Regions from separate parts of the Marinobacterium aestuarii genome, predicted to be linked through region 1. Evidence: predicted binding sites of a transcription regulator. Region 1 holds the regulator's gene; each other region holds the start of a gene.
What was found. The regulator LexA, encoded in region 1, represses DNA repair genes until DNA is damaged. The targets are predictions, from matches to a motif close to TACTGTNTANNTANACAGTA.
Positions count from the first base shown of each region.

Region 2: the regulator LexA is predicted to act here: its motif matches at 4,396-4,415, upstream of A8C75_RS09570 (PA0069 family radical SAM protein).
Region 3: the regulator LexA is predicted to act here: its motif matches at 8,645-8,664, upstream of recA (recombinase RecA).

Region 1 is NZ_CP015839.1:2,956,193-2,966,567, reverse strand. It holds gene A8C75_RS12990 (DNA topoisomerase I) at 1-15, opposite strand, end outside; gene topA (type I DNA topoisomerase) at 203-2,842, shown strand; gene A8C75_RS12980 (DUF6586 family protein) at 2,863-3,381, shown strand; gene A8C75_RS12975 (hypothetical protein) at 3,518-3,763, shown strand; gene A8C75_RS12970 (cell division inhibitor SulA) at 4,012-4,470, opposite strand; gene lexA (transcriptional repressor LexA) at 4,467-5,087, opposite strand; gene dinG (ATP-dependent DNA helicase DinG) at 5,220-7,343, shown strand; gene rhlB (ATP-dependent RNA helicase RhlB) at 7,363-9,042, shown strand; gene A8C75_RS12950 (NAD(P)H-dependent glycerol-3-phosphate dehydrogenase) at 9,137-10,159, shown strand; gene sixA (phosphohistidine phosphatase SixA) at 10,253-10,375, shown strand, end outside.
Region 2 is NZ_CP015839.1:2,165,929-2,176,303, reverse strand. It holds gene A8C75_RS09615 (CsbD family protein) at 1-33, opposite strand, end outside; gene A8C75_RS09610 (hypothetical protein) at 110-295, opposite strand; gene A8C75_RS09605 (outer membrane lipoprotein) at 387-959, opposite strand; gene A8C75_RS09600 (Crp/Fnr family transcriptional regulator) at 1,393-2,097, shown strand; gene A8C75_RS09595 (BON domain-containing protein) at 2,313-2,624, shown strand; gene A8C75_RS09590 (DUF1328 domain-containing protein) at 2,681-2,845, shown strand; gene A8C75_RS09585 (glycine zipper 2TM domain-containing protein) at 3,049-3,267, opposite strand; gene A8C75_RS09575 (Crp/Fnr family transcriptional regulator) at 3,557-4,276, shown strand; gene A8C75_RS09570 (PA0069 family radical SAM protein) at 4,439-5,497, shown strand; gene ptsP (phosphoenolpyruvate--protein phosphotransferase) at 5,810-8,101, shown strand; gene A8C75_RS09560 (LysR family transcriptional regulator) at 8,098-8,994, opposite strand; gene A8C75_RS09555 (SPFH domain-containing protein) at 9,029-9,889, opposite strand; gene A8C75_RS09550 (NfeD family protein) at 9,917-10,369, opposite strand.
Region 3 is NZ_CP015839.1:690,963-701,337, forward strand. It holds gene A8C75_RS03005 (polyprenyl-phosphate transporter) at 1-596, shown strand, start outside; gene A8C75_RS03010 (peptidoglycan DD-metalloendopeptidase family protein) at 626-1,486, shown strand; gene rpoS (RNA polymerase sigma factor RpoS) at 1,534-2,568, shown strand; gene fdxA (ferredoxin FdxA) at 2,663-2,986, opposite strand; gene mutS (DNA mismatch repair protein MutS) at 3,072-5,654, opposite strand; partial or broken gene A8C75_RS24225 (TetR/AcrR family transcriptional regulator) at 5,959-6,060, shown strand; gene A8C75_RS23875 (TetR family transcriptional regulator C-terminal domain-containing protein) at 6,150-6,494, shown strand; gene A8C75_RS22895 (ComEA family DNA-binding protein) at 6,778-7,944, shown strand; gene A8C75_RS03040 (CinA family protein) at 8,096-8,575, shown strand; gene recA (recombinase RecA) at 8,715-9,761, shown strand; gene A8C75_RS03050 (HAD family hydrolase) at 9,862-10,375, shown strand, end outside.

The DNA.
Region 1 (10,375 bases):
CAGCATGAGTGCCATGGGGGTTGGTTATTAACTCTCTGAATTATAAAGTGTAACAGAAGCATTTTTCATCTGATGCAGCGTTCTGACCCTATCGCGGCCTAAAAAGCAGCTTTTTCTTCGCTTTGCTTGACCCCCGCAATGTCAGCACTTATATATGCACGCTGATTCAGTTAGCCGATTCCGCGCCAAGGAACATTATTCTATGGGAAAGTCACTCGTTATCGTCGAGTCTCCGGCAAAGGCCAAGACGATAAACAAATACCTCGGCAGCCAGTATGTCGTTAAGTCGAGCGTAGGCCATATTCGCGATCTTCCGACCAGCGGAACCGCAACCAAAAGTGATCCGAAGGAACGGGCACGCCAGGCGGCGCTGACACGCAAGATGTCGCCCGAGGACAAGGCGGTGTACAAGGAGCGCAAGTCCAGGGAGCAGTTGATCGGACGCATGGGCGTCGATCCTGACAATGGCTGGGCGGCCCACTACGAGATTCTTCCCGGTAAGGAAAAGGTCGTTGAAGAACTGAAGCGTCTGGCGGAGAACGCCGACGAAATCTATCTCGCGACCGATTTGGACCGCGAGGGGGAAGCCATTGCCTGGCATCTGCGTGAGGCCATCGGCGGCGATGATTCCCGCTACCGCCGCGTGGTGTTCAACGAAATCACCAAGAAGGCCATTAAAGCGGCGTTCGAGAAGCCCTCCGAGCTTGACCTGGCGCGGGTCAATGCGCAGCAGGCGCGACGTTTCCTCGATCGTGTTGTGGGCTATATGCTGTCGCCGCTGCTATGGGAAAAGGTTGCGCGCGGTCTGTCCGCCGGGCGCGTGCAGTCGGTCGCGACCCGCCTGGTGGTGGAGCGTGAGCGGGAAATTCGTGCCTTTGTGCCCGAAGAGTACTGGGAGCTGCACGCCGATACCCTGACCGCAGACAAGGCTGCCGTGCGACTGCAGGTGACCCGTTACAAGGATCAGGCATTCCGGCCGGTCAGCGAGCAGGAAACCGGCACTTCACTGAAGCTGCTTGAAGGTGCGACCTATCAGGTCGTCAAGCGTGAAGACAAGCCGACCAGTACCAAGCCGGGTGCGCCCTACATTACCTCGACGCTGCAGCAGGCCGCCAGTACGCGCCTTGGCTACGGCGTCAAGAAGACCATGATGATGGCGCAACGGCTGTATGAGGCCGGCTACATCACCTATATGCGTACCGATTCCACCAACCTCAGCGTTGACGCGGTGGCGCAGTGTCGCGAATATATCGGCGATATGTTTGGCAGCAAATACCTGCCTGACGCGCCTGTGGTGTACAGCAGCAAGGAAGGCGCGCAGGAAGCACACGAGGCGATTCGACCGTCCGATGTCAGTATCGAGGCGACGGCGCTGACCAATATGGAGCGCGACGCCGAGCGGCTGTACGACCTGATCCGTCGGCAATTCCTGGCCTGTCAGATGAACCCAGCGGAATATCTCAGTACGCGGGTGCAGGTCAGTGCCGGCGACTTTGAGCTGCGTACGCGCGGTCGAATTCTCAAGTTTGATGGCTTTACCCGGGTGTTTCCGACCAAGGGCAAGAACGACGAAGATGTTATTCTGCCGGACCTCAAGGCCGGTCAGACGCTGGCACTCGAAGTGCTTGATCCCAAGCAGCACTTCACCAAGTCTGCGCCGCGTTACACCGAGGCGAGCCTGGTCAAGGAGCTTGAAAAGCGCGGTATTGGCCGTCCCTCCACCTATGCGGCGATCATCTCCACGATTCAGGACCGCGGTTATGTCGAGGTACAGAATCGGCGCTTTTATGCCCAGAAGATGGGCGATATCGTGACCGAGCGCCTGACGGAAAACTTTACCGATCTGATGGACTTCAGTTTTACCGCGCGCATGGAAGAGGCGCTGGATGATGTGGCCAGTGGTTCCAAGAACTGGAAGCAGGTGCTCGATGGCTTCTACGCAGGTTTCGTCCAGAAGCTGGCAGAGTCGCGCAGCGAAGAGGGCGGCATGCGCCCCAATACGCCGACGGAAACCGATATTCCCTGTCCGGTGTGCAGCCGAGTGATGATGATTCGAACTGCCAGTACCGGTGTCTTTTTGGGCTGTTCCGGCTATGCGCTGCCGCCCAAGGAGCGCTGCAAGGAGACCATCAACCTGGTGTCCGGCGACGAGGTGGTGAGTGAAGATGCCGACGATGAGGCTGAATCACGTTTGCTGCGCAAGAAGCACCGCTGTGTTAAATGCAGTGCCGCGATGGACTCTTACCTGATTGACCAGACCCGCAAACTGCATGTCTGTGGCAATAATCCGGATTGCGACGGTTTTGAAGTGGAGTTTGGCAGTTACCGCATCAAGGGCTATGAAGGTCCGACCATCGAGTGCGACAAGTGCAGCGCCCAGATGGAACTTAAAACGGGTCGTTTCGGCAAGTACTTCGGCTGTTCCAACAGCGAATGCAAGAATACCCGCAAGCTGCTGAAAAGCGGCGAGGCCGCGCCGCCGAAGATGGATCCGGTGCCGATGCCTGAGTTGCAGTGCGAAAAGGTTGACGATACCTATATTCTGCGTGACGGTGCCAGTGGCCTGTTCCTGGCGGCGAGTCAGTTTCCGAAAAATCGTGAAACCCGGCCGCCCAAGGTTGGGGAGTTACTGCCTCACAAGGATGCAATCGACCCCAAGTACAGCTTCCTGTTTGATGCGCCCGTTGCGGATGCTGATGGCAATCCCACGCTGATACGCTTCAGTCGCAAGACGAAGGAGCAGTATGTGATGACGGAGGTTGACGGCAAGGCGACCGGGTGGCGCGCCTACTTTGATGGCGGTCGCTGGGTGGTGGAAGAAAAGGCCAAAAAAGCCAAATAGCCGGTGGCGGAGTAGATTGCATGAGCGTATTTGTGACCCGCACCAGCCAGAAGCTGAACTTTGTTCAACTGCAGCTGGAGCAGCTGGCCCAGGCGCAGGTTTCCACCGGCTGGAGTCGTCAGGCTCAGGTTGAGTGTTGCCAGGAGTCGGTGCTGTTCCATCTGGCGTCGGCCTATGGTGCCTTTCTGTGTGAAATCGGTGATCACTACCGTCTGGAGGTGGCACAGCTGCAGAGTTTTGCCGACCTTGATGCGCTCTTTGAGCAGGCGGCGGTGCAGTCGCCCGAGCGTACCGAACTGGCCTCGCTGGAGCAGGATGCCGCCAGTTGGCTGCGGCGCTTGCGCGCGGCCTATGAAGCCTGCTGGCAGCCAGGCGCCAAGGCCCAGGCGCTCAATGCGGTTGAGAGTCAGTCCGAGATTCGATTGATGCCGCTCAGTGCCGATACGGTAACGCAAGTCACGCCTCAGCAGTGTCAGCTATGGCAGCGCGAGCTGGCCCAGCTTGTCGAGCGCTTGCGTGCCGGCATGCAGGAATGGTGAGGTTGCAGTAGCCGTTTTACCCTGAGTGTCGCTGGCGGTCACTCAGGTATAGAGCGGATCTATGCATGCTGATAAAGGTGCGGGTAGCAGGTTTCAAGGCGGCACCGGGCGCCGAAGCAGAAGGCGAAAGGATTAAATGAAAGACGCATTGCTTGAAATTGTCATGCTGGAGACGGGTGAAATTGTTGTTCGTCGTTCCAGTGAGCAGGATGAGCCGCTACTGACGCTAAGCTTTTCCGATGAGTTGTCCAGCAAGCTGGGTGACGAGCGTATCAATATCGCCAAGATTATGCTGTCCGCCGGTGTTCAGCTGGTGGCTGAGGCGGGTGCGCGCCAGCGTGAAGCCGAGGCCGATGTGCTCAGGCCGCCTGTTATTCACTAACGGCTTTTCCCTAACCTCTCTTCAAAAATTGCTATTTACGAACTGCAGTCCGGACCTTCATGGGTGTTCGCTCATGGGCTGGGCTGGGCTGGGCTACGGCTGTGGTTATCGACTGGATGCGCTGCAGCTCACGCGCCTCTTGCCCTGAGTGTCACTCAATATGAGGCTTGGGCAGGCAGGCAGGCAGGCAGGCAGGCCTGGCAGGCAGGCAGGCCTGGCAGGCAGGCAGGCAGGCAGGCCTGGCGGCTTCAGGCGTGCTCCCGACCCCGAATCAGAATACCCTGGCTGTCGCCACAGGCCGCTGCCTGTTCGAGTGCCTTGAGTTCAAACTCCGACAAGTAGCCCGGCCATGAAATTACCGCATGGCAGGTGCCGGCACTCAGGGCGCGGCGGGCGAGATCAAACACGCTGTGGCCGCTGTCGGGTTGCAGCAGAATGACCTTGCCAAGATCGATCCCGGCATCGGTCAACAGTGTTTTTGGCAGCAGTGCAGGCGGTGCGACCCAGGCAAACCAGCGATCATCCCGGCTCAGTTGTGCCAGTAGTGGCATCAGCAGGGGCATGCTGGAGAGGTTGCTGTCATGGGTAATGATTTCGGTCAGTTTACCGGCGCCTTTGCCGCTGAGGGCAGGGGTTTTGCTGGCGGCATTTAGGCTCTTGCCCTGACAAAGGGTGCGACGGTATTTGGGGGTCGGTGCCAGGTTCATAGTGGTTCTCCTCCGCGGCGGATAACGCCGACACCCAGGCCTTCAATGGATATGTCCTGCTCCCTGAGATCGACCTCGATGGGGGCAAAGTCTTCGTTCTCGGCTAATAGGTAAACGCGATTATTCTCGCGCTTGAAGCGTTTCACTGTAACTTCGTCGCCGATGCGCGCGACCACTATCTGGCCGTTGCGGGCTTCCTGGCACTGATGTACCGCCAGCAGGTCGCCGTCCATGATGCCGATATTACGCATGCTCTGGCCTTTTACTCGCAGCAGGTAGTGCGCCGGCGGATGGAAAAAATCCGCCGAAATGGTGCAGTGATCCTCTATATGCTGCTGGGCCAGTATGGGTGAGCCTGCCGCTACCTGGCCGACAATGGGCAGGCTTTCATTGGCGGCATCGAGCCCGAGGTCCGGCAGGCGTATGCCGCGGGAGGTGCCGGGAATGATTTCAATCGCGCCCTTGCGCGCCAGCGCCTTGAGGTGTTCTTCAGCGGCATTGGCTGATTTGAAGCCAAGATCACGCGCAATGTCGGCCCGCGTGGGCGGGTAGCCGGAGGTTTCGATATGCTTTTTGATGCACTCGAGCACATCCGTTTGTCGGCGAGTCAGCTTCATGGTTTTAACCTGTTGTTTTATACAGTAGGTGTAAGTATATACAGTAGCTTAATCCCGTAAAGCAAATTCTGTTGATATATCCAGTGTTTTGCTAGAATCGCGGCTCCTGTCTCAGCTGATCCGGATGCCGCGTTGCTAACCGAGGACCTCAAACAACAGATTCAGCAGGCCTATAGAGCGTTTCTGGACGCCAAGGGTCTCAAGTCGCGCTATGGGCAACGCCAGATGGTGGGTGCCGTTGCGCGTGTTATTGGTGGTGTCCAGGCCGATGCCTCGGGTGTGCGCCAGTCCGAGGGTCATGTCGTGCTGGTAGAAGCCGGCACCGGTACGGGCAAGACGCTGGCCTATCTGCTGGGCACCATCCCGATAGCTAAGGCCGCCAACAAGAAACTGGTGCTCTCGACGGCAACCGTGGCGCTGCAGGAACAGCTGCTGTACAAGGATCTGCCGGATATTGCGCTGCACGCCCAGTTGCCGGTCAAGGTGAGCTTGGCCAAGGGGCGCGGGCGCTATCTGTGTATCAGCAAGGCCGAGCGTATTCTCGACAGTCAGGGCGCGATGGGGCAGATGGCGCTGTACGAAGATGAACAGGTCCACAAGCTCGATGAGGCGGACCTGGGGCTTTATCGCGAACTGCTGAACGAGTTTGCCTCCGGCCGCTGGGACGGTGACCGCGATAACCTCAAGCGCGAACTGGAAGATCAGCTGTGGCATCCGCTCACCAGCGATCACTTGCAGTGCACCAACAGGCGCTGCCACAATTTCAGTGCCTGTCCGTTTTACCGTGCGCGGGAATCCCTGGATCAGGCTGAGGTGGTGATTGCCAATCATGATCTGGTGATGGCGGACCTGGCCCTGGGGGGCGGCGCCATTCTGCCGGATCCCGCCGACAGCATTTATGTGTTTGACGAAGGCCACCATCTGGCGGCCAAGGCGATCGGTCACTTCTCCTACAGCATGAGAGTCGCGGGTAGCATTCGCTGGCTTTCGGCGGCCACCCGCCAGCTGGAGAAAATGCGCGTCGACTGTGGCGAACATCAGGTGCTCAGCACCTATATAACACAGCTGGCCCAGCCTTTTACCGACCTGAATCAGTGTCTGGAGAGCTTTCAGCGCACCCTGCGCGCTTTGCTCACCGAATCCAGCGGTAGCCCCAAGTCGGATCGTTTCCGCTTCCCCAACGGCCAGTTACCCGAGGCGCTACGCATCGAGGCGGGAGATGTGGCCAAGGTTGCAGACAAGGCGGTGGTCAAGTTCGAGCAAATCGTGGATTTGCTTAAAGAAGCCATCGATGGCGGTATTCCTGAGATCGAAAAGGATGCAGCGGAGCGCTGGTATCCGCAAACTGGGTTATTGCTCTCGCGGATGCAATCGATCCACTCGCTGGCACGTTCTTATCGCAATCCGGATCCCGAGGGCAGCTCGCCAACGGCGCGCTGGATCAATGTGATTGAATCTCCCGACGGGGTGGATTTCGAGTGCCGCAGCAGCCCGGTGTCGGCGGCGGCAACGCTTAGCGAGCATCTGTGGCAGCACTGTTACGGCGCTGTTGTCACTTCGGCAACGCTGACGGCCCTGGGGCACTTTGACCGTGTGCTGGTGGATCTGGGCTTGCCCGCGGACAGCCCCTGCGAACGGCTGCAAAGCCCGTTCGACCATCAGCGCTGTGCCGAGCTCTGGGTGCCCCCCATGCAGGCGGATCCCTCGAACCCCGAGGCCCATACTGCAGAGGTTGCTGATTTTCTTGCCAAGCGGCTGCCCCAGGCCAGTGCTACCCTGGTTTTGTTCAGTTCATGGCGCCAGATGCGCACTGTGCTTGAACACTTGGGTGATTCCATTAAGAATACGATTCTGTCCCAGGGCCAGTTTTCGAAGAATGAAATACTGCAGCAGCATCGGGCGGCGATCGACAAGGGCACGCAGAGCATTATTTTTGGTCTGGCGTCCTTCGCCGAAGGTGTCGACCTGCCCGGTGACTACCTGACTGAAGTCATTATTACCAAGCTGCCATTCAGCGTGCCGGATGATCCGGTGGACGCAACCATGGCGGAGTGGATTGAGCGCCAGGGCGGCAATGCCTTTATTGACTGGAGCGTGCCCGTGGCCTCCATGCGCCTCACCCAGGCGGTAGGGCGCTTGCTCAGAACAGAACAGGATAGCGGCAACATTATTTTGCTGGATCGCCGGGTGGTCACGAAACGCTATGGCAGACAGCTGCTGGATGCGTTGCCACCTTTCAGGCGCAAACTGAACTAACAGGGTTTAAGGTTTCACATTGACTAACGACGATAAGAGCAACAAGCGCAGACGTCCATCCCGCGGATCCTCACGCAAGCGTGGCGGCTCGCGCCCGCGCAGCGCCCCCAAGGTGCAGAAGTGGTCACCGGCGGATTTTGTAGTGCCAGTAGAAGAAGGCAAGTCGCGTTTTCATGACTTCAATCTGCCGGATGCCATGCTGCGCGCCATCCAGGACCTGGGGTATCAGTACTGTACGCCGATTCAGGCGGCCACCCTCGAGTCTGCGCTTGCGGGCAAGGATATTATTGGCAAGGCCCAGACGGGTACCGGCAAGACGGCGGCCTTTCTGACCGGCATCATCACCGATCTGATCGACTTTCCGCTGGGTGAAGAGCGTCGCATGGGCGAGCCCCGCGTGCTGATCGTGGCGCCGACCCGTGAGCTGGCGCTGCAGATCGCATCCGATGCGGTGGATCTGGGCAAATATGCCGATATCAGTGCCGTTGCGCTGGTCGGTGGCATGGATTACGAAAAACAGCGCTCGGAGCTGCGCGAACGCCCGGTGGATATTCTGGTGGCGACGCCTGGGCGACTGATTGATTTCGTGCGTTCCAAGGAAGTGGATCTGTACAACGTCGAAGTGCTGGTGCTGGATGAAGCCGATCGCATGCTGAGCATGGGCTTTATTCCCGATGTGCGCACCATCATTCGCCAGACGCCGCGCAAGGGCGAAGACCGTCAGACCTTGCTTTACAGTGCCACCTTCTCCGACGATATCATGAGCCTGGCGCAGCAATGGACCGTGGATCCGGTGCGGGTTGAGATCGAACCGGATCGCAAGACCACCGACAATATCAGTCAGACCGTCTTCCTGGTGTCCAGCAGTCAGAAGTATCGTCTGCTGCGCAATTACATCCGTGTCAATGGCATCGAGAAGGTCATTGTATTTGGCAACCGCCGCCATGAAACCCGTGCTCTGGCCGAGCGGCTCGAGAAAGACGGTCTGCGCGCGGCGCTGATGTCCGGCGAGATTCCGCAGAACAAGCGCTTGCGTACGCTGGAAGATTTCCGCAGCGGCAAGATCCAGGTGTTGGTGGCGACTGATGTGGCCGGGCGCGGCATTCATATCGACGGCGTGACCCACGTTATCAACTACCAGTTGCCGGAAGACCCGGAAGATTACGTGCACCGTATTGGCCGTACCGGTCGTGCCGGCGCAACCGGTGCTTCGGTGTGTTTCGCCTGTGAAAATGACTCTTTCCTGATTCCGGAAATTGAAGTTGAAACCGGTGTGAAAATGAACTGCCTGCACCCCGATCCCGAGCTGTTGCTCGATATCATGCCGGTGGCCGCTCCTGTGGCAGAAGAAACAGAGGTGGCGGTTGCCACTGATGCCGATGATGCCCCGGTGCAAGCGTCGTCTGAAGGGGCGTCTGAAGACTTGTCTGCTGACGCTCAGCCCCACGCCCCCGTTGATGACCTGGCCGCAGTGCCGGTCGTGCAGGCCTCTGATGAGCCAGAGCAGGCTGCAGAAGCTGACCAAATTGAAGAAACTGCTGAAGCCGGGCAGGCGGCTGATGCTGACAAGGTGGCTGAGACCCAGGCGGCGCAAGATGCTCTGAAGGCTGCCAGGTTGCAGCAGGCCGACGCGGCTGTTGAAGCTGCTGAGGTCGCAGTCGATGCCGCCGACGAGTCCGGCTCCGCGCCCAAGGTCTGATCTGCAGGGTGCCGGCTGCCCGCTGGCACCCTGCACGGCATCACTGCATTGGCAGTGTGTCCAGCCACAGTCTAATTTCAGGGAGTTTTGATCGATGAAGGGTGCGATGCAGGTGACCGTGTTGGGTGGTGGCAGCTTTGGTACTGTGCTGGCCAACATCATGGCGGAAAAAGGCATCCAGGTACGGCTCTGGATGCGCGACGCACAGCAGGTCGAGAACGTCCGTCAGAATCGTGAAAACAGCAAGTATCTGCCGGGCTATCCGCTGGCGGCTGCGCTTGAAGCGCACGCCAGTCTCGAAGATGCGCTGAGTGGGGCTGAACTGGTGTTCGTGGCCATTCCCAGCGGTGGTTTTCGTGCCCTGGTGCATGAAGCCAGAGCCTATATGACGCCCGGTCAAATGGTCGTCAGCACCACCAAGGGTATCGAGGCGGGTACCTTCAGTCTGATGAGTGAGATCCTCGCCGACGAGCTGCCGGACGCCCGCATCGGTGTTCTGAGTGGGCCCAACCTTGCCAAGGAAGTGGCTGCGCGGCAGCTCACGGCGACGGTTATTGCCAGCGAAAGCGAGGCGCTGCGCGAGCTGGTGCAGAAAACGCTGCATACCGCCTATTTTCGGGTCTATGCCAGTACCGACATGTATGGTGTTGAACTTGGCGGTGCGCTGAAGAATATTTATGCCATTGCTGCGGGCATGAGCAATGCGCTGGGTATGGGAGAAAATACCCGCAGCATGCTGATGACCCGCAGCCTGGCGGAAATGAGCCGCTTTGCTGTCAGCATGGGGGCCAATCCGCTGACTTTTCTGGGGCTTGCGGGAGTGGGGGATCTTATCGTCACCTGCATGTCGCCGTTGTCGCGCAATTACCGGGTCGGCTTTGCTTTGGGTGAAGGCAAGGCACTGGAGCAGGCGGTCGCGGCGCTGGGTGAGGTCGCAGAAGGGGTCAACACCCTGCACCGCGTCAAGGAAAAGGCAGATCAGCTGGGGATTTACATGCCCCTGGTGGACGGTCTTTATGAGGTGGTGTTCAATCATGCCCCGGCCGCAGCGGTGGCCAAAATGCTGATGCTCAACGAGCAGAGCAGTGATGTCGAGTTTGTCCTGCCGCGCAGCTAAAAGGTGGGTATCCGGCAAGCGCGAGGGTGTTAAACGCCGGCGCCAGCGGTAGTGCCCTAGGCGTCAGACTTCACATGAAAGCAGAGGTGGGTCATGCAGCTTTTTATCATGCGCCACGGCGAGGCGGGCTGGGATGCCGCCTGCGACGCTGATCGCAGCTTGACGTCGGCCGGCACGGCGGCGGTGCGGGTGATGCTGACGAAGCATAAAGATCAG
Region 2 (10,375 bases), 790 kb from region 1:
CTTCCAGTTGCCTTCAACGATATCCCAGTTCATAGAGAACAGCTCCTGTTGCGGATCTCAGGGCAGACATCGCCAATCGATGTCTGCGTGTGTAGCAGCACAAGCCAGGTCATTTGTCGCTGGCCGCCTCCTTGATATCTTCGCCGGCCTGTTCAAGCTTATCGCCGGCCTCCTGCATTGCCTTGTCGACCTCCTTGCCGGCCTGCTCTGCCGGTCCTTCCTTCTCACAGCCTGGCAATGCTGCCAGCAACACTGTCGTGAACAACACAGTGCCGAAGGTCTTGAGCCTTTTCATAATCACTACCTCTGGTTGATTCGGTGTACGACAGCTGACCTGCGAACCCTTAACGGGCAACGTCATGTCGCCCTGTCGCCCTGTCGCCCTGTCAGTATCGTTCAATGACGCCATTACTGATTCTTACCCGGTCACCCAGGCGCAGGTCGGGGTTATTGCTCAGCAGCAGCGTTTGAGTGGAACCATTTTCCATGCGCACACGGACGCTGTAGGCATCGGCGGTCTGGGTTTGTTGCCGGTTTTCCAGCTCATGGCCGATATAAGCGCCGCCGGCCGCCCCTATGAGCGTCGCCGCCGTGTTGCCGCGACCGGACCCCACCTGGTTTCCGACCACACCCCCGACAACGGCACCGGCGATAGTGCCTATACCCACACCGCCACCACTGTTGGCACCGCTCTCCTGTCGTACGAGTTCGATGGATTGCACGACACCGTAACCCGAATAAATGGTCTGATTGCGGTTAGCATAATCGGATTCCCTGTAGCCGGACTCCCGGTAGTCAGGTGATCTGTAGTCGGGTGTACCGTAGGATCTGCTGTCGGATGTGTCGTAAGCGGATCTGTTGTCGGATCTGCCATAGACGGAACTGTTGGACGGGCTGTTCATGGTTTCACAACCGCCCAGCATCAGCACCGTCAGCAGCAATCCATAGATTAATTTCATGACGAGTCTCCTGCCTAACGTGTAGAGGGTACGAGCCCTGAGTGCCACCCGATCGAGGATTCATGCCCAGGCACGGCGCGCATGACGCCGACGGCAGCGGTCAATCCGGTTGCCTGTGTCGATCGTCAGGACCATCATCGCCCACTTTCGGCAGGGGCATCTGTACGCTAGCGCTCATAGGCGTGCAGCGGATAAACGGGCCTCGAAGACCCCGTCGCCGGCGCCTCCGACAGGCCCTGCCCGTTCACAGCCATAATCCTGAACGCACGGAGCAGCAGAAGTGCTATGTGCGCTAGCGTCCAGACAGTCTCCCGCTTTGGCTTCAAGCTTCAGTGGACGCTTCAGCGTCAGGGGGCGCTATCGGTGTTGCCTATCGACTGCAACCGATACCGCTTGCTGTATTTTCCACATCAGGAAAATCATTGTGCCCATTATGCAACCTGTCCCTGCCATCAATCGACTGATCGCGGCCTTGCCAGCCCCGGAACAACAGCGCTTTCTCGCTCGTTGCGAGCCGGTAACGCTGAGCTTCGGCGAGGTTCTGGCGACACCTGACGCCCCCCTGCTTTATGTCTACTTTCCGACAGAAAGCTTCATTTCCCTGACGACCACACTAAACGGGTCCACCCTCCTGGGGGTCATGCTGGTCGGGGATGAAGGCATGCTGGGCATCTCGCTGGTACTGGGCCTGAACCTGTCCTGTCTGCACGCCAGCGTACTGGCGCCTGGCCAGGCGCTGCGCATGGAGACCGCGCAGTTTTGCCGCGAACTCGAACTCAGCGCGGCATGGCGCCGTCTGCTGCAACGCTATCTCTATGTGATGATGGGCCAACTGGCGCAGACCGCGGCCTGCAACCGCTTCCATCTGCTGGAGGCACGCCTTGCCCGCTGGCTGCTGATGGCACAGGATCGGGCGCACTCGGACTGCTTTCATGTCACCCATGAATTCCTGGCCCGGATTCTGGGCGTACGTCGTGTCGGTATCACCAAGGCGGCCAGCAGGCTGCAAAAACGCAAATTGATCCGCTACCACCGCGGCGATATCCGGATTCTTGATCGCAACGGCCTGGAGGCGTCCGCCTGTAGCTGTTTTGGTAGCGACAATTCGCTTTACAGCCGGATCATGCAAGCGTCGTGATAGCCATTGGGCCTGGTCCTTGGTCGCCGCCATGCGCTACGGGCTTGGCGGTCGGGACGCTAAAGAAACGATGCAATGTGCGCTTGCGCACAGACGCAGGCTTCGAAGTAAACGACTATCGGAACCATGACGGGGGCGCGTACGCCTGTACCTGCTGCTCGCCACTGCAGTCGAAAGCTAACCCGACTGCCCCCTGACTATCGGAGTACTCAACCATGCCATTACTGAAACGTTTTCCCGCCTTCTTCCTGGTTGCCATGCTGGCCCTGCTCGTGGGCTGCGCATCCAGCGCGCAACAGGAAGGAACCGGTGAGTATATCGACGACACTGTCATCACCACCAAAGTGAAGGCGGCAATATTCAACGAACCCACACTGAAATCCATTGAGATCAACGTCGAGACCTTCAAGGGCGTGGTGCAACTGAGCGGTTTCGTCAGTTCACACGCCGATAGCCACAGGGCGGTCGAGCTGGCTCGTCACGTCGAGGGCGTTAGGTCGGTCAAAAACGACATGCGGATCAAATGACGGCAGCCTGACTGCCGGTTAACAGTCTGGCCCGCTAACCGAGGAGCGAAAAACAGATGCTGTATTATGCCGTGGTATTTTTCATTGTTGCCCTTGCCGCCGGGGTACTGGGATTCACCGGGATCGCCGCCGGCGCCGTTGAAATTGCCAAAATTCTGTTCCTGGTTTTTATCGTACTCTTCGTTATCTCGCTGGCCCTGGGCCTGAAACGGCGTCGATAAAGCTAGGTCCTCGATACAAGGCCACAAGCGCCAAGACCCAAAAAACCGGTGCCCTTTACCAGGGAACCGGTTTTTTTTGTGCCTAAGGTGCTCGGGCTGCACGGCAGCACGACCCTGCGTAAAAAACCACGCCCGCTCAAAACGGCGGGCGCGGCAATCCTCAAGTGAACAAGACGATGCGGGCTAACGTAAGCGGACCCGTCCTATTTGGTATCGATTTCGTGGCCAATGACGCCGCCGACTGCGGCACCACCCACGGTACCTATAGTGCTGCCGCCGGTCAGTACAGCACCGCCGACGGCGCCGACGCCGGCACCTATGGCGGTATTGGTATCCTGCTGCGACATGCCGGAACACGCCGCCAGACCAAGAAACATAACTGCGACCAGGGCGCAACGTGCAATATTGTGTAGCGTTTTCATGGAATGACCTCTTTCAGTGGCTGTACCGGACAGACCGTGAAGGCTTCCACGACCCCATTACCAGGGCAGTTTCCAATTCCAACGTCGATCCTTGACTCCATCATGTCGCGGATACTATAAAAGTTCTGTACGCTAACGCTCATAGTGCGTATTGCCTCGACCACTGCGGTCGCAATCGGCTGCCGGGCCAGGCCGAACTTTCTATAATAGTAGTACGTCAAGCATCGAATAAGCCCTGTCAACCAGGGGGACTTCGTGCGTGGCGTATGACCGGGACAGGAGATCGACCGTGCCGCCCCTTCATGACCCTCTCGAAAATCACCTGCTCGCCGCCCTGTCGGCGGATGAATATGCCCGCATCAGTCCACACCTGGAAAGAGTCCCGCTGCCGCTGGGTCACGTGCTCTACGAGTCCGGCCACGAGCTGCGCCATGTGTATTTCCCGACCGACTCCATCGTCTCCCTGCTCTACGTCATGCTCAATGGCGCTTCGGCCGAAGTCGCCGTGGTCGGCAACGAGGGCATCATCGGCATTGCCCTGTTCATGGGCGGCGAAACCATGCCCAACCGTGCCGTCGTCCAGAGCGCCGGCCACGCCTACCGGCTGCCGGGACAACTGCTGAAGCAGGCGTTCCAGGATTCGATCGCGCTGCAGCATCTGCTACTGCGCTACACCCAGGCACTGCTGACCCAAATGGCACAGACGGCGGTGTGCAACCGGCACCACTCGCTTGACCAGCAACTCTGCCGCTGGTTGCTGCTGAGCCGTGACCGACTGCCGTCGGACGAGCTACTGATGACGCAGGAACTGATCGCCAATATGCTCGGCGTACGCCGCGAGGGCGTCACCGAGGCCGCCGGAAAACTGCAGGCGGCCGATCTGATCCGCTACCAGCGCGGCCACATCAGCATCCTGGACCGGGCCGGGCTGGAAGCCAGGGCCTGCGAATGCTACGGGGTGGTCAAGCACGAGTACGACCGCCTGCTGCCGGAAATTGCCGTTACATAATCCGGCACCCTGCGCAGCAGGCCGAACGCCTTGAATGGCATGCAGGTCTGCGCCATCTCCCTCCCTATCCATTTATGCCCTGCTGAACTGCGCAACAGAGATTCGCCTCCCCGACAAAATGCTGTATATTTAAACAGTACTAATTCGCAGCAGTAGTCCGCAATGTCCAATCCCCTCAAGGGCCGCGGCGCCCTCTCCAATCCCGCCAACCGCTTCGCGCCGACCCGCAGTGACATCGATCCTGTTGAGGATGGCGAAATGCCGGCGCGCATCACGACCGTGCAAATCAACGAAAGACCGAAGACGATTATCAGTCGCAACAAGTCACCCGACGTGCCTTTCGAACAGTCAATCAACCCCTACCGCGGCTGTGAGCATGGTTGTATTTACTGCTTCGCACGCCCGAGCCACGCTTACTGGGATCTCTCACCCGGGCTCGACTTTGAGACCCATATCATCGTCAAGGAGGGCGCGGCCGAACGGCTGGAACAGGAACTGCGGGCGAAGAATTACCGCTGCAGACCCATCACCCTGGGGGCCAACACCGACCCCTACCAGCCGCTGGAACAGCACAGGCGCATCACCCGCGACCTGCTGGAGGTGCTGGCGCGCTTTCGTCACCCCTTTAGCATCATCACCAAGGGCGCTCTGATCACCCGCGACCTGGACCTGCTCGCCGACATGGCTGCCCAGCAGCTGTGTTCGGTAATGATCAGCATGACCACCCTGGACCCACAGCTCAAGCGCACGCTGGAACCCCGCGCCGCCGGCCCCCAGACGAGGCTTCACGCCATCCGCGCACTGACCGACGCCGGTGTGCCGGTCGGTGTGCTGCTGGCGCCACTGATCCCCATGATCAATGACCGCGAACTGGAAGCCATGCTCGAAGCCAGCGCAGCAGCCGGCGCACGCTGTGCAGGTTACGTCTTTATTCGCCTGCCACGGGAGGTTGAAGGCCTGTTCCGGGAATGGCTCGACTGCCATTATCCGGAGCGCGCCGAACACGTCATGAGCCTGATTCAGCAAAGCCGAAACGGCGCCGCCTACGACAGCCGCTTTGGCAGCCGGATGCGCGGCCAGGGCTTGTTCGCCGAGATGATCGCCCAGCGTTTTCGACTGGCCAGCAACAAGTTCGGTCTGCGCGCAGATCGCAGATCCCCGCTGCGCACCGACCTGTTCTGCGTACCGCCCCAGGCGGGAGATCAGCTGTCACTGCTGTGACCGGCCCTGCCGTGACGAACACTTCGCGTCAGCGACCAGACAGGGCCTCGCTATACCGCCTTTATTCTGTAAATCCCCCTTTTCCGACAATGACAAGACCCTGCTGGCCCTATAAAGTGATTGCCATACAGTAGCCTGGCCGCATGGGGCGCACCTGTGTGGTTGCGCCAGGCTCCTGATTCTCCAGAAGGAGCAATCATGTCGAACAAGACGCCACCGCGAAACGCCCTCGATGCTGGTGCAGATGCCAGCCATCACTCAGAAAAAAAGCCCCCGCCCCCCCAGACGACCCCACGCAAAAGCGCCAGTTCAGTGAAGAAACTGACCGAACTGCACCAGATCATCCAGCAGGTCAGCCAGGCGGAATCACTGGAATCGGCGTTGCAGGCCATTGTCGCCGGCGTGCGCAATACCCTGCACACCGATGCCTGCTCGGTGTACCTGAGCGACCAGGCCCACAGCCACTATGTGCTCATGGCCAGCGAAGGGCTGAACGCCCAGGGCGCAGGCAAGCTGCACTTACGTCACAGCACCGGCCTCGTGGGCTGGGTCGCCGAACGGCAGGAAGCGGTGAATGTGCGCAACGCACCGGCTCATCCACGTTACTGCCAGCTGCAAGGTACCGATGAGGAGGCTTACCACGGTTTCCTCGGTGTACCTATTATTCACCGCCAGCAACTGCTGGGCGTGCTGGTTGCACAGCAGTGTGCACAGAACCGCTTCAAAAAATCCGAGCAGGCGTTTCTCTCGACTCTGGCGACACAGCTGGCCGGCAGCATTGCGCTCTCCCTCAGCCAGAATGCGTTGCAGGGCAGCACCCAGGTCCAGAGCAACAGTCCAAGCCAGTACGAAGGCGGTGCCGGCGCGCCAGGCATCGCCATGGGTACCGGCGTGCTGGTGTTTTCAACGCTGGACCTCGATCAGGTACCGGACCGCACGGCTGAGGACAGCGAGGCCGAAGTTGCGGCGTTGCAGGCAGCCGTCGATGGCGTGGCGGCGGATTTCGAGCTGCTGGCCGAACGCCTGGAGCCGGGTCTCAGCGCAGAAGACCGGGCGCTGTTTCGCGCCTATGCGCTGATTGCCCGCAGCCAGGAGCTGTTCGACGCCACTGTACATCGCATTCGCCAGGGTAACTGGGCACCCGGGGCGCTGCGTGAAAGCATTCTGGAGCATGTGCGGCTGTTTGAAGCCATGGACGACCCCTACCTGCGCGAGCGGGCCCACGATATCCGTGATATAGGCCACCGCCTGCTGGCCAGACTGCTGCCCAGTGACGCTTCCTGCGAAACAGACTACCCGCCCCACACCATTCTTATTGGCGAGAATCTGAGCCCGGTGGATCTTGCCGCCGTGCCGACCGAACGGCTGGCCGGCGTAGTATCAGGACACGGCTCTAGCCTCTCGCACCTGGCGATCCTGGCCCGCTCCATGGGAGTACCCGCCATCATGGGCATCACCGGTGACGTCGAGCTCGGCAAACTCGATGGCACACGCCTGATCGTGGACGGCTACCAGGGGCGACTCTACCTGAACCCCGGCGAATCCCTGCAGAAGGACTGCAGACGCGTGCAGCGCCAGGAGAAAAAGCTGTCACAGGAGCTGCAGAGCCTGCGGGATCTGCCCGCCGAAACCCTGGATGGCGTGCGCCTGCCGCTCTATACCAACGCAGGGCTGCTATCGGACCTGAGCCATTCGCTGTCCCGGGGATCCGAGGGCATCGGGCTCTATCGCACCGAGTTTCCCTTTATGGTGCGCGACAGCTTCCCCACCGAAGACGAACAGTACCTGCTCTACCGCCAGGTGCTGGAGGCCTTCCACCCCCGCCCGGTGACACTGCGCACCCTGGATATCGGCGGCGACAAGGCGCTGACCTATTTCCCGGTACAGGAAGCCAATCCTTACCTGGGCTGGCGTGGCATTCGTATCTCGCTGGACAACCCCGATATATTCCTCACGCAGATTCGCGCCATGCTCAAGGCCAACGCTGGCCTGGGCAACCTGCGTTTGCTGCTGCCGATGATCAGCCGTGTCGAGGATCTGGATGAAGCCATAGTACTGATCAACGGCGCCTGCCATGAGTTACAGAACCAGCAGGACCATATAGTGCTACCACCGCTGGGTGTCATGATCGAGGTACCCGCCGCCGTCTACCAGGCCGAGGAACTGGCCCGGCGGGTGGAATTTCTCTGTATCGGCACCAATGACCTGACCCAGTACCTGCTGGCGGTGGATCGCAACAACGAACGCGTAGCGCGCTGGTTTGATGCGCTGCATCCTGCGGTCATACGGGCGCTGATTCAGGTAACAGATGCCGCCAGGCTGCATGGCAAGCCGGTCTGTGTCTGCGGAGAAGCCGCGGGGGATCCCGCCGTCGCACTGCTGTTACTGGGGCTGGGGGTTGAAAGTCTGAGCCTGAGCTCGGGGGATCTGCCGCGCATCAAATGGGTAATCCGCTCCTTCAGCCGCCAGCAGGGCCAGGAACTGCTCCGCCTGGCACTGGCGCAGGAACAGGCCACCAGCATTAGAGCCATGCTGCTGCAGGCGCTGAATGCGGCGGGCCTCGGTGCCCTGGTGCATCCGGGTAATGATATTCCAGTGGCTTAACGGCTCGGGGTGCTGGCGCCCGCACTGGTGAGGGAATCGATCAGCCAGCGAAAGGCCTGACCCGGTGCCCGATCACGGCTCCAGATCAGATCCACCCCGGTCTGGATATCCACCTGCTGAAACGCCAGCGGCAGCTGCCTGACCTCCTGCCGGTCCAGCGCATTTTGCACGAAATGGCGTGGCAGATAGGCCCAGCCAAAGCCTTCTCGCACCAGCGCCAGAATGCCGTACTGGCTTTCCACCCGCCAGTTGCGCCCACCCCTAAGTTCGGGCTGGCGGCTGAAGTGCATCGACCTTGTGGTCGCCATGAGCTGGCGGTACTGCTCCAGATCCGCCAGACGCACGCTGTCCAGCACCGCCAATGGATGGGAGGGGCCGGCCAGGGCTATGACGTCCACATGACCAATACCCTTGAAATGAAAGTCGCGGGGATAAAATTCCTGCTCGAACATCACCCCCAGATCGACCCGGCCGCTGCTGACCAGCTCAGCGACATCGCTGCTGGTTGGGTTCAACAACTCCAGCTCCAGATGGGGGAATCTCTGTTCGAACCCCTTGAGCGTCTGCACCAGAGATTCCAGCGGAATGGCCGCATCGACCGCCAGTGTCAGGCGAGACTCAAGCCCCTGACTCAGGGCCGCTGCACTGCTGCGCATCTCGTTACAGCGGTGCAGAATGGCCTCGGCGTCCGCCAGCAACGCCTGTCCCTGCGGGGTAAGAACCGGGCTGCGAGCACTGCGATCGAACAGTGCCACACCGCAGTCGATCTCCAGGTGGTTCACCGCCACGCTGACCACCGACTGCGCCTTGCGCAGATGCCGCGCCGCCGCCGAGAACGACCCCTCCTGGGCCGTGGCCACAAAGGCCTGCAGCTGCTCGATACTGAACCCCATCCTGCTTCGCGCCTCGCCGTTCAATTAGCCGTGTTTATTTGCTAAAGCCACCCATGATGCCACGCACCGCCGCCGGGATATCCCCTGGCAAAATAATGGTCTTGGCATTGTCAGAGCTGGCCAGGTCTTTCATCGCATCGATATAGCGCTCGCCCAGCAGGTACATCACCGGCAGTTCGTTACCCTGAATCGCCGCGGTAACCTTCTCGATGGCGGTCTGGCTCGCCTGGGCCAGTACCACCTGAGCCTCGGCATCGCGACGGGACGCTTCGAGGCGGCCTTCGGCTTCAAGAATGGCCGCCGCCTTTTCACCGCCGGCCCGGGTCACAGTCGCGCGACGGCCACGTTCCGCAGCGGCCTGCTCTTCCATCGCATGCTGCATGGTATCTGACGGATTGATGTCCTGAATTTCAACGGTCTTGAGGGTGATGCCCCAGTCGGCGATATCGTCGGAGATGGCACCCTTGAGCTTGGCCTTGATGGAATCGCGGTTAGACAAGGCATCATCCAGATCCATTTCCCCGATGATCGAACGCAACGAGGTCTGCACAAGATTCTGGATGGCAAAGCGGTAATCTTCCACACCGTAGACTGCCTTTTCCGGCGAGACGATATTGATGTAGGCCACGGCATTGGCAATGATCACGGCGTTATCCCGCGTAATCACTTCCTGCGACGGAATATCCAGCACTATATCCTTGGTGGTCACCTTGTAGGCCACGGCATCTATATAGGGAAAAATGATATTGAGGCCAGGCCCCAGTGTCTTGTGGTATTTGCCCAAACGCTGCACCACGGACTTGCTGCCCTGGGGGACTGTTTTAACCCCCAATGCCACGGTAACAATAACCAGCACCAGAAAAATCCCGGCCAATACGATTCCATCAATAAACATAAGCACTACTCCTTCAGACCTTAAGACTTAACGTTTTTCCACAATCAGGGTATTACCCGACACATCCTTGACGTGCACCCGGTCTCCCAGAGCCACCTCTCTGTCGCAGATGAAATCCCATTCATCATCCCCCAGCAGCGGCGTCGTAAAGCGCACCACACCGCGCCCGCCGGGCTGCGGCACCTTGATCACCTGGCCGCTTTCACCACTGATCGCCTCGCGAGCAATGCCCGCCTTGGTACGATCCACCATCAGCGGCTTGAAAAAGCGGAACCAGAGCACTGCGAACAGACTCGACGACAGGGCCCAGACCACCAGCTGCCAGCTGAACGCAAAGTCCGGAACCAGCCAGAGAATGGCTGCCACTATCACGGCGCCAAGACCAAACCAGAAGATGGTGAAACTGGGGATAAATACCTCCGCCATCACCAGCAACATGCCAAAGGCCAGCCAGTGCCAGTCCTGTATTACAAACTCCATATTTCG
Region 3 (10,375 bases), 2.3 Mb from region 1:
CGATGTGGAGTCTGTGCCGCGCGGTGCCCAGGTGGCACAGCAGCCTGCTGGTGTCTTTTGCCACCGGCGCCGTGGTGGCCTATGCCGTGACCCAGATCACGCCCTCGGCACTGGAAGCCACGCCGCTGTTTGTGTTTTTCAGTGGCATGATTGCCATCTGCGCCATGATTCTGCCGGGTATCTCCGGCAGTTTCATTCTGTTGTTGCTGGGCATGTATACGCCCATCATGCAGGCCATCCTGGGACTGCAGTTTCTGACGCTGGGGCTTTTTGGCGCCGGCTGTGCCGTCGGGTTGCTGGCGTTCTCCCGGGTGCTGGACTGGGCCTTTTCCCATCACCGCACTACTACGCTGGCGCTGCTGGGAGGCTTTATGCTGGGTTCCCTGGGCAAGGTATGGCCCTGGAAGTACACCACCGCCTACGCCATTAACCGTCACGGTGGTGAAGTGCCGCTGGTGCAGGAAAATGTGATGCCGGGAAGCTTTGAAATGCTGACAGGGCAGGATCCAGGGCTGAGTGCAGCGCTTGGCCTGATGCTTCTCGGCGTGGTGCTGGTACTGTTGATGGACCGGATTGGCCGGGCGAACCGACCATGACACACTAGGGGCTTGCAGTGACGCAGGGAATGGGAAAGTGCGTTCTTGTTCTGATTGTCATCTTCGGGCTTGCGGCCTGTAGCGGCGGCTATGCGCCTGTGGCAGAGCGCTCCATCAATAGCAAGACTAGCAACAGCAACAGTCGCCCGTTACCTGAATCCGGCTCTTACAGGGTCCGCAAGGGCGATACCCTCTATTCCATCGCCTGGCGTTACAGCCTGGATTATCGCGCCCTGGCCCGCCTCAATAATATAGACTCGCGCTACCTCATCTATGTAGGTCAGACGCTGCGTCTGCAGTCTGTACAACCCACTGTCACCAAAACATCACCGGTCGGCGCTAGCCTGCCTCTAGTGGTGACGCCTCTTGGTGGCAGTGGCAGTGCCTATGCTAGCGACAGTGCGGGCAGTGGCGCCCCACAGGTGGGCTCCACTGGCAGCAACACCGCCTCAGTGCCGGACAAGCCCCGTGCACCGGCTACCCTGGTGCGTGCACCCGCCAAGCCACAGGTTGTCCCTGCACAGAAACTGACGTGGCGCTGGCCCGCCGAAGGGCCCTTGCTGAACGGTTTTTCCAGTACCGCGACCAAGGGTATTAATATCGCCGGCAAGGCGGGTGATCCGGTGATTGCCGCGGGCCCTGGGCGGGTGGTTTACGCCGGTGACGGTCTGCGCGGTTACGGAATTCTGGTGATCATAAATCACAACCAGGAGTTCCTCAGTGCCTATGCGCATAACAGTCGCGTATTCGTCAAAGAAAATGATATGGTTAATGGCGGCGACAAAATAGCCGAAGTAGGTAGCAGCGGAGCTGCCAGGGATATGCTCCACTTTGAAATTAGACGGGATGGACAACCCGTTGATCCGTTGCGGTACCTGCCCAAACGTTAGAACATAATAAGAAACATCGATGCCTGTCTGGCAGTGGGGTTGGGTGTATGGAAAACGTTAATAACAAGGATTATGACGTGCCTGAAGACGTTTTTGAACGCGGTTTTGAAAGCGACGATTCCAATGACGACGATGCAGATTCCAACGACACCGAAGTGTCGGCGGAGAGCAGAGACGAAAAGGAACCCGCATTTCTGAACAGTGGACGCGGGCGCGGTAGCCTCGCCCACAAGGATCTGATGAATGCCAAATCGCTGGATGCGACGCAGCTTTATCTCAATGAAATCGGCTTCTCGCCATTACTGACGGCGGAGGAAGAGGTCTATTTCTCCCGTCTTGCGCTCAAGGGCTGCGAAAAATCCCGCAAGCGCATGATCGAGAGCAACCTGCGGCTGGTGGTTAAAATCGCCCGGCGCTATCTGAACCGTGGCCTGTCCCTGCTGGATCTGATTGAAGAGGGCAACCTGGGCCTGATCCGTGCGGTGGAGAAGTTCGACCCCGAGCGCGGTTTCCGGTTTTCGACCTATGCCACTTGGTGGATTCGCCAGACCATCGAGCGCGCCATCATGAACCAGACGCGCACTATTCGTCTGCCCATCCATGTGGTCAAGGAACTCAATGTCTATCTGCGGGTGGCTCGAGAGCTGGCCCAGAAGCTGGACCATGAGCCCTCCGCCGAGGAAATTGCCGCCAAGGTCGACAAACCGGTGGAAACCGTGGAGCGGATGCTGGGCCTGAACGAGCGTATCAGCTCGGTGGATATCCCGGTAGGCAAGGACTACGACAAATCCTTGCTGGACACCATTCCTGATCAGGAAAATTGTGATCCGGCCAGTTTGCTGCAGAGCTCCAATATCAGCGGCAACCTCGAGAAATGGCTCAATGCGCTGCCCGATAAGCATGCTGAAGTGCTGTCGCGACGTTTTGGTCTGCGTGGCTACGAGATGAGCACGCTGGAAGAGGTGGGCAGTGAGATTGGCCTGACCCGCGAACGGGTAAGGCAAATTCAGGTTGAGGCGTTGCGCAAGCTGCGCGAGATCGTCGAGAAGAACGGCCTGACCGGCGAAGACCTGCTGAAGTAAGGTTCAAGGCGAAAAGTGCCGAGGCATAAAAAACGGGAAATGGGTTCAATGCCATTTCCCGTTTTTTACGTCTGAAATAAATGGCTAGAGGTCGTTAGCGCTCCAGCAGCTTGAGTTTGTCGGGCTTGCCGTTCCAGTCATCGGCATCCGCAGGTGCGGCCTTTTTCAGCGAAATATTGGGCCAGATCTCCGCCAGATCCGTATTAAGCTCCACATAGATTTGCTGCTCGTCGCTCAGGTCATCATCCTGAAAAATCGCATCGGCCGGGCACTCCGGTTCGCAGAGGCCGCAGTCGATGCACTCGTCCGGGTGTATCACCAGAAAATTGGGCCCTTCATAAAAGCAGTCGACAGGGCATACCTCGACACAGTCGGTGTATTTGCACTTGATACAGTTCTCGGTTACGACAAAAGTCATGCTTGGACCTCCCGTGGCAGATTGGCCTGATAGTGGCTGACAGTATAGATCACCCCGTGCGCGCAATGGCACGGGGTGGCAAGGCTCAGGCGCCGGCCAGGGTTCTGAGCTGGTAGAGCATTTCCAGGGCTTCGCGCGGACTCAGATCATCCGGGTTCAGTGTCTGCAGGCGTTCGACGGCGGGATTAACCGGTGCCTCGACGAACATGTCGTTCTGCACCGGGGCGTTTTTCTGCGTCTGGCGCTGCTGCAGCTGGTTCGAGTCTTTCTCCAGGCTGATCAGGGTATTGCGCGCCTGCTGGATCACCTTGCGGGGAATGCCCGCCAGCTGCGCCACCTGCAGACCATAACTCTGGCTGGCGGGGCCTTCGCGCACCTCGTGCATGAAGACGATATGGTCGTTGTGCTCCACGGCGGTCAAGTGCACGTTAAACACCCCGGCGGACTGCTCCGGCATGCTGGTCAGTTCGAAGTAATGGGTCGCGAACAGCGTCAGCGCCTTCACTTCGCCTACCAGGTGGCGCGCACAGGCCCAGGCCAGCGACAGGCCGTCGAAGGTGCTGGTACCGCGGCCTACTTCGTCCATCAGTACCAGGCTCTGGTGCGTGGCGTTATGCAGGATGTTGGCGGTTTCGGTCATTTCCACCATAAAGGTGGAGCGGCCACCGGCCAGGTCATCCGACGAGCCCATGCGGGTGAAGATGCGATCGACAATGCCGATGCGGGCTGAGATCGCCGGTACATAGCTGCCAATATGGGCCAGCAGGGTGATGAGTGCAGCCTGGCGCATATAGGTGGATTTACCGCCCATGTTGGGGCCGGTAATGATCAGCATGCGCCGTTCGGGATCCAGCTGCAGGTCATTGGCAACGAAAGGATCGTCCATCACGGCTTCCACCACCGGGTGGCGCCCGCCTTCGATATGCAGGCCGGGTTCTTCCACCAGCTGTGGTGCACTGAAGTTCAGGCTTAGCGCCCGCTCAGCGAGGTTGGTCAGCACATCGAGTTCGGCGATGGCGGCGGCCGAGTCCTGCAGTGGTGCCAGCTGTTCGGCCAGGGTCTCGACCAATTCTTCGTAGAGACCCTTTTCCCGCGCCAGTGCCCGGCTCTTGGCGCTCAGCGCCTTGTCCTCGAATTCCTTCAGCTCCGGGGTGATAAAACGCTCGGCATTTTTCAGTGTCTGGCGGCGTATATAGTCCACCGGTACGTCCTTGGCCTGGGCCTTGGAGGTCTCGATAAAGTAGCCGTGTACCCGGTTGTAGCCGACTTTAAGCGTGCTGATGCCGGTGGCTTCGCGTTCTCGCGTTTCGATCTTCACCAGATAGTCGCCGGCATTCTCGCTGATGGCGCGCAGCTCATCGAGTTCGCTGTCATAACCCTCGGCAATCACGCCGCCATCCCGGATAACCACCGGCGGATTATCAATAACCGCGCGCTGCAATAGTTCGGCCAGCTGCGGGAATTCGCTGATCTGCAGACCAAGCTCAGTGATATGGGCGCAGTCGTCGGTGCGAATTTGCTGTTGCAGCCCCGGCAGTATGGCCAGGGCGTGCTTGAGCCGCTCCAGGTCTCGCGGGCGGGCCGAGCGTAGCGCAATGCGTGACAGTATGCGTTCGATATCGCCGATCTGCTTGAGCTGCGGTCCAATGTCCTCGTAGCGGTAATCCTGTTGTAGCCACTGGATAGATTGCTGGCGCGCCAACAGGGTATTGCGACAGCGCAGCGGGCGATTTAGCCAGCGTCGCAGCATGCGGCTGCCCATGGGCGTGCGGGCCTGATCCATCACCGCCGCCAGGGTATTCTCGCGCCCCCCGGCCAGGTTCAGGTCGATTTCCAGGTTGCGCCTTGTGGCGGCATCCAGCAGTACGCTGTCGTTCTGCTGTTCAACCTGAATGCGGCGAATATGCGGCAGGGTGCCGCGCTGGGTATCGCGGGCGTATTGCAGCAGGCAACCCGCCGCCGCCAGTGCCACCGGCAGATGGTCGCAGCCAAAACCGGACAGGTCATGGGTATTGAACTGCTGACACAGCAGGCGTTCGGCCGTATCCAGTTCAAAATTCCACGGCGCCTGGGGACGCTGGCCGGGGCGCGTTTCCAGCAGGGCGCCGAGCGTGCTGTCCTCGTTATACAGAATCTCGGCGGGCTTGAGGCGTTCCAGTTCGGCCCGCAGGCTGTCATCGTCACCGACCTGCATCAGGCTGAAGCGCCCGGCGCTCATGTCCAGTATGGCCAGGCCAATCGCGGACTCCTGCTTTTCCAGCGCCACGATGAGATTGTCGCGGTGTTCATCCAGCAGTGATTCGTCGGTGAGGGTACCGGGAGTGACGATGCGCATGACCTTGCGCTCCACCGGCCCCTTGCTGGTGGCAGGATCCCCGACCTGCTCGCAGATGGCCACCGACTCGCCGGCACGCACTATCTTGGCGATATAGCCGTCGGCGGCGTGGTACGGAATGCCCGCCATGGGAATCGGATTGCCGCCGGACTTGCCCCTGGCGGTCAGCGATATGCCGAGCAGCTCCGATGCCTTGCGGGCATCGTCGTGGAAAAGCTCGTAAAAATCGCCCATGCGATAGAACAGCAACTGATCCGGATGGTCTGCCTTGAGACGCAAATATTGCTGCATCATGGGAGTGTGCTGGTCGAGATTGCCGGGCTGAATGCTCATGGGAATAGTCGTGGCCTGGGTTGAACCCTCAGGCTGGATATGGCCTGAGTTGCGTGGATAACAATGGGCCACGCATTTTACGTGATTAAGCCGGCGATTCGAAGCGAAGCGCGCATTCAGTGCGTCACATTGTTCTGGAGGCGGCCGTATTTCTGACAACAAGCTTCGGCGGTGCCGGCCTGCTGGGCTGCTGCGTTTTGCAGCGCCATAAGCACTCAAGATGTACTGGCCGCATATTCGCAAGCAGGTTATTCAGATGGTTCATATCGCCAAATTTGATCGTGACACTGTGGTCAGGAGCGCCATGGCGCTTTTCTGGCAGAAAGGGTTTGGCGGAACCTCGACGCGGGATCTGCAGCAGGCGCTCAATATGCACCCCGGCAGCATTTATGCCGCTTTTGGCAACAAGGCCGGGTTCTCTCGGGAAGCGCTGGACGCCTACGCGGACGGCATGGCGAACGAATTGCTGGTGCGGGTCGAGGACAAGGATCCTTCGTGGCAGGATTCAAGGCCTTTGTGCGTCAGGTGCTGTTTGAGTCGCAGGTGGGAGCCTGTGCAGAATCCTGCATGCTGGTCAAAACGCGCATGGAGCTCGATGGCAAGAATGATGAACTGTATGCGCATGCGGGGTTGCATCTGCAGCGCATGAAGCAGCTGTTTACCCGTCTGGTCGAAGGCGACCGTCAGCGCGGCACGCTGATTGCGAGTACTCCTGTGGCGGAGCTGGCGCGCTATCTGCAGATTCAATTGATGGGCCTGCGCAGTTACAAGGCCTGTGGTGGCGAGAACACTGCGATTGAAGCGGTTATCGGGCGCCTCTTTGCAGGTTACGAGGCCTGATTATTACCCCCAGCTCGTCTGGTATATCTACTGGTTTTCGATATCAGGGCGCATGGCGCCCTTTTTGCCATCTGGGCGTAAGGGATTGAATTACCGCGCCTGCTGTTGATGAGGATATTAGTGCACTAATAGGGTGCTGATGTGCGGAAAGTCGGCGACTAAATGACGGCATCTGCGCCTATCTTTAATTTATTGTCAAATGCCGACAGTCTGTCATTCAATTACCCACCCAAATCTTTACAATACTGCGCATTTCCCCGCCCCAGTGCTCAGAGCCGCTCCCATGTACAATCAATATTACCCATACAATCCAGTGCATCACCCGGTGGTCCAGTTCAACGGCGATATTCATTATCGGATCGAGGGCGATCGTGCGCAGCTGGGTGCCGGTTTTACCATCACAGACCCGTATGCCTTCAGTCAGCGCCCTTGCCTGCTGCAGCTTTGGGCCTGCTCTTCTCGCCATGAGGGCGGCGCGCTGCAGGGTATCAAGATCGCCGAATGCCCAATCGATACCCAGGGCAGGGCAGCCGTTGTTGCTCTTGAGACCGCACTGGCGCTGCCGCCGGCGGGCCAGGACGACTATGCCATGGTGCTGGCGCTGGTTGGTGTGGGCGGCAATGGTGATGTGCAGCTGCACGACTACGCCAACTTCGCCAACCGTCAGGCCTTCAGCCAGCCGATGATACTGGGTGAGGTTCATTGCGAGGTGGGAGGGGATCATGCGAATCTGCTGGTTGATCGCATTCTTAATCCGCGCCAGGCCAGCAACCGATCCGGCTCCCTCTGTCTGGAGCTCTGGGTACTTGATGAGTCTTACCGGGGCGGCGCATTCAGCGGCACGCGGCTGGCCTCCAGGGCACTGGGTACGCTGTGTGGCGGCTTTGAATCGCTGCACAACCGTTTTGGCTTTGCCCTGAACCAGGTACCGCTTAATGGCGGATCCCTGGTGTTGATGTTGCGCGAGTGGACTGAAGCTGGCCTTCTGACCCGCGATTACCGCGTCCTGCCGTCGCCGCCGACTGAGTCCGGAGTACCGGCTGAGCTGGCGGCTGAATGTCCCCCCGCGCCGACCCTGGCGTCTGAACGCGTTGAGGCGAAAGTTACAGATGTGCCGGTTGCTGCCGAACCTATGCGTAGTCCGCTGGTGGCGGAATCGACGGTTGATCTGGGCGCCGACACACCCGCGTGCGAACCGGTGGAGATTCCGGCCGCGGCCTTTAACGCTGCTGCCGATACTAAAACGCCTGTCCCTGCGAAGCGGGCGTCCAGTCGAGTGTCGGTGAACGGTGCCAGCGCCCGGGAGCTGGCGCTGATAAAGGGCATCTCGCCACGCCTGGCGGCCGCCATCATCAGCGACCGTCCTCACGCTAGCCTGGATGCCTTGTTGCAGGTGCGCGGCATTGGCCGGCTGACCCTGGCGCGCATTCGCCCCTCTCTGAGTCTCTGAGTCGGGACTGGTCGTTGCACTGCGCGAGTGCGGCTGGCATCTTGGGTGATTCGTGATTCGTGATTCGTGATTCGTGATTCGTGATTCGTGAGCCGTAATTTGTGATTCGTAAGTCGTGAGTCGATATCAGGCGCCTTACTGGAGGGTATCTATGCAACAGTGGGTGGAACAGATCGCGCAGCGGATGCTGACGCGCCATTGGATGCTGGCAACGGCGGAATCCTGCACCGGCGGCTGGGTGGCGCAGGAGCTGACGGCCCTGGCGGGCAGTTCGGGTTGGTTCGACGCAGGTTTTGTGACCTATTCCAATGCTGCCAAGACTCGCATGCTGGGCGTGGCGCCTGAGCTGATAGAGCAGGAGGGGGCGGTGAGCGAGGCGGTGGTGCGGGCCATGGCAGAAGGTGCGCGGCGCCAGAGCGGCGGGCAACTGGCAGTATCCATCAGCGGTATAGCCGGGCCCGGCGGTGGCAGTGAGCTGAAACCCGTGGGGACTGTCTGGTTCGGCTGGGCCTGTGAAGGCCTGCCGACTGAGGCGCAATGTCACCTGCTGGCGGGGGATCGTGCAGCGGTGCGGCGCCAGGCGGTAGAAATCGCTCTGCGCGGCCTGCTGAAGCAGCTCGAAAAGGCCTGAAGGGGCGATTGGTGTCTGCAGTATAAAAAGCACTCAAAGAGGTTGCATTCCGAAAGCGATCTGGAATAATACTGTCCAAACATACAGTATCCGGTTTGGCACCAGAGTGCTGTATCCGACTAAGCGCAAGGGGTGGAAAATGGACGCGAATAGAAAGAAAGCGCTCGACGCGGCACTGGGGCAGATTGAACGTCAGTTCGGCAAGGGTGCGGTTATGCGCATGGGCGATCAGCCCCGTGAAGCCATTCCATCGGTCTCGACCGGCTCCCTTGGGCTGGATATCGCACTGGGCATTGGCGGCCTGCCCTACGGGCGTATCGTTGAAATTTATGGGCCTGAGTCTTCGGGCAAAACCACCCTTACGTTGCAGACGATTGCCCAGGCCCAGCGCCAAGGCAAGACCTGTGCCTTCATTGATGCCGAGCACGCGCTGGATCCGATCTACGCCGAGAAACTGGGTGTCGATGTCGATAATCTGCTGATGTCTCAGCCGGATACCGGTGAACAGGCGCTGGAAATTGCCGACATGCTGGTGCGTTCCGCCGCTGTGGATATGATCGTCATTGACTCAGTGGCGGCACTCACGCCCAAGGCTGAAATCGAAGGCGAGATGGGTGATTCCCACGTCGGCCTGCAGGCGCGTCTGATGTCCCAGGCGCTGCGCAAGCTGACCGGTAACGTCAAGAACACCAACTGCATGATGATCTTCATCAACCAGATTCGCATGAAGATCGGTGTCATGTTCGGCTCGCCGGAAACCACCACCGGTGGTAATGCCCTGAAATTCTATGCGTCCGTACGTCTGGATATCCGTCGCATTGGTGCGGTGAAGCAGGGTGATGAAGTTGTCGGCAATGAAACCCGCGTCAAGGTTGTGAAGAACAAGGTGGCGCCGCCCTTCCGTCAGGCCGAGTTCCAGATTCTTTACGGTCAGGGTATCTACCGCATGGGTGAGGTGATTGACCTGGGCGTGCAGCAGGGGCTGGTGGACAAGTCCGGCGCCTGGTATGCCTATAAGGGCGACAAGATCGGCCAGGGCAAGGCCAATGCGGCCAAGTATCTCGAAGAGCACAGCGAAATCGCCACCGAGATTGAAAATGCCATTCGCGAGAAACTGCTGGCCAAGCCCGCGCCCAAGACCAAGGCGGAAGAGCCTGTCAGCGAAACAGAAGATCTGAAATTTTGATCGCAGGCACCCCTGTGTATTAAGTTGATACTTTAAAGGCTCCTTGGTGGAGCCTTTTTTGTGCTCGTTTATTAATAAGAGGAGTCTGCTGGTGGTAGATATGGACGTGAGCGGTGTCGTTGCAGTGCGTGCAGTACCGGCGCTGGAGAACTTGCAGGCGATATTTTTTGATTTTGATGATGCCCTGGCGCAGTCGCTGGATATCAAGGCTGAAACCTTCCTGTCGCTCTTCCCTGAGCGCAGCGATGCACTGCGACAGCAGATTCTGGCGTTCTTCGTGCACAACACAGGACGGTCGCGCAGTACCAAGCTGCGCCATGTCTATAGCGAAATGCTGCAGGAGCCCTTGAGCGAAGAGGCGCTGGCGGCCCTGTGTCAGCAGTTCGCCGAGCGCAGTATGGGCGCGGTGATCGATTCGCCGGAGGTGGCTGGTGCCGATGCGCTGCTGCGCTTGCTGCAGGCGCGAAGCCTGCCGCTGTTCGTGGTGTCCGGCACGCCTGAAACCGAGCTGGTACAGGTGATCAAGGCCCGCGGCATGGCGGGCTACTTTGCCGGGGTGCGGGGCACTCCGGTGGACAAGGAGATCAATATTGCCGAGCTGCTCGATACCCACC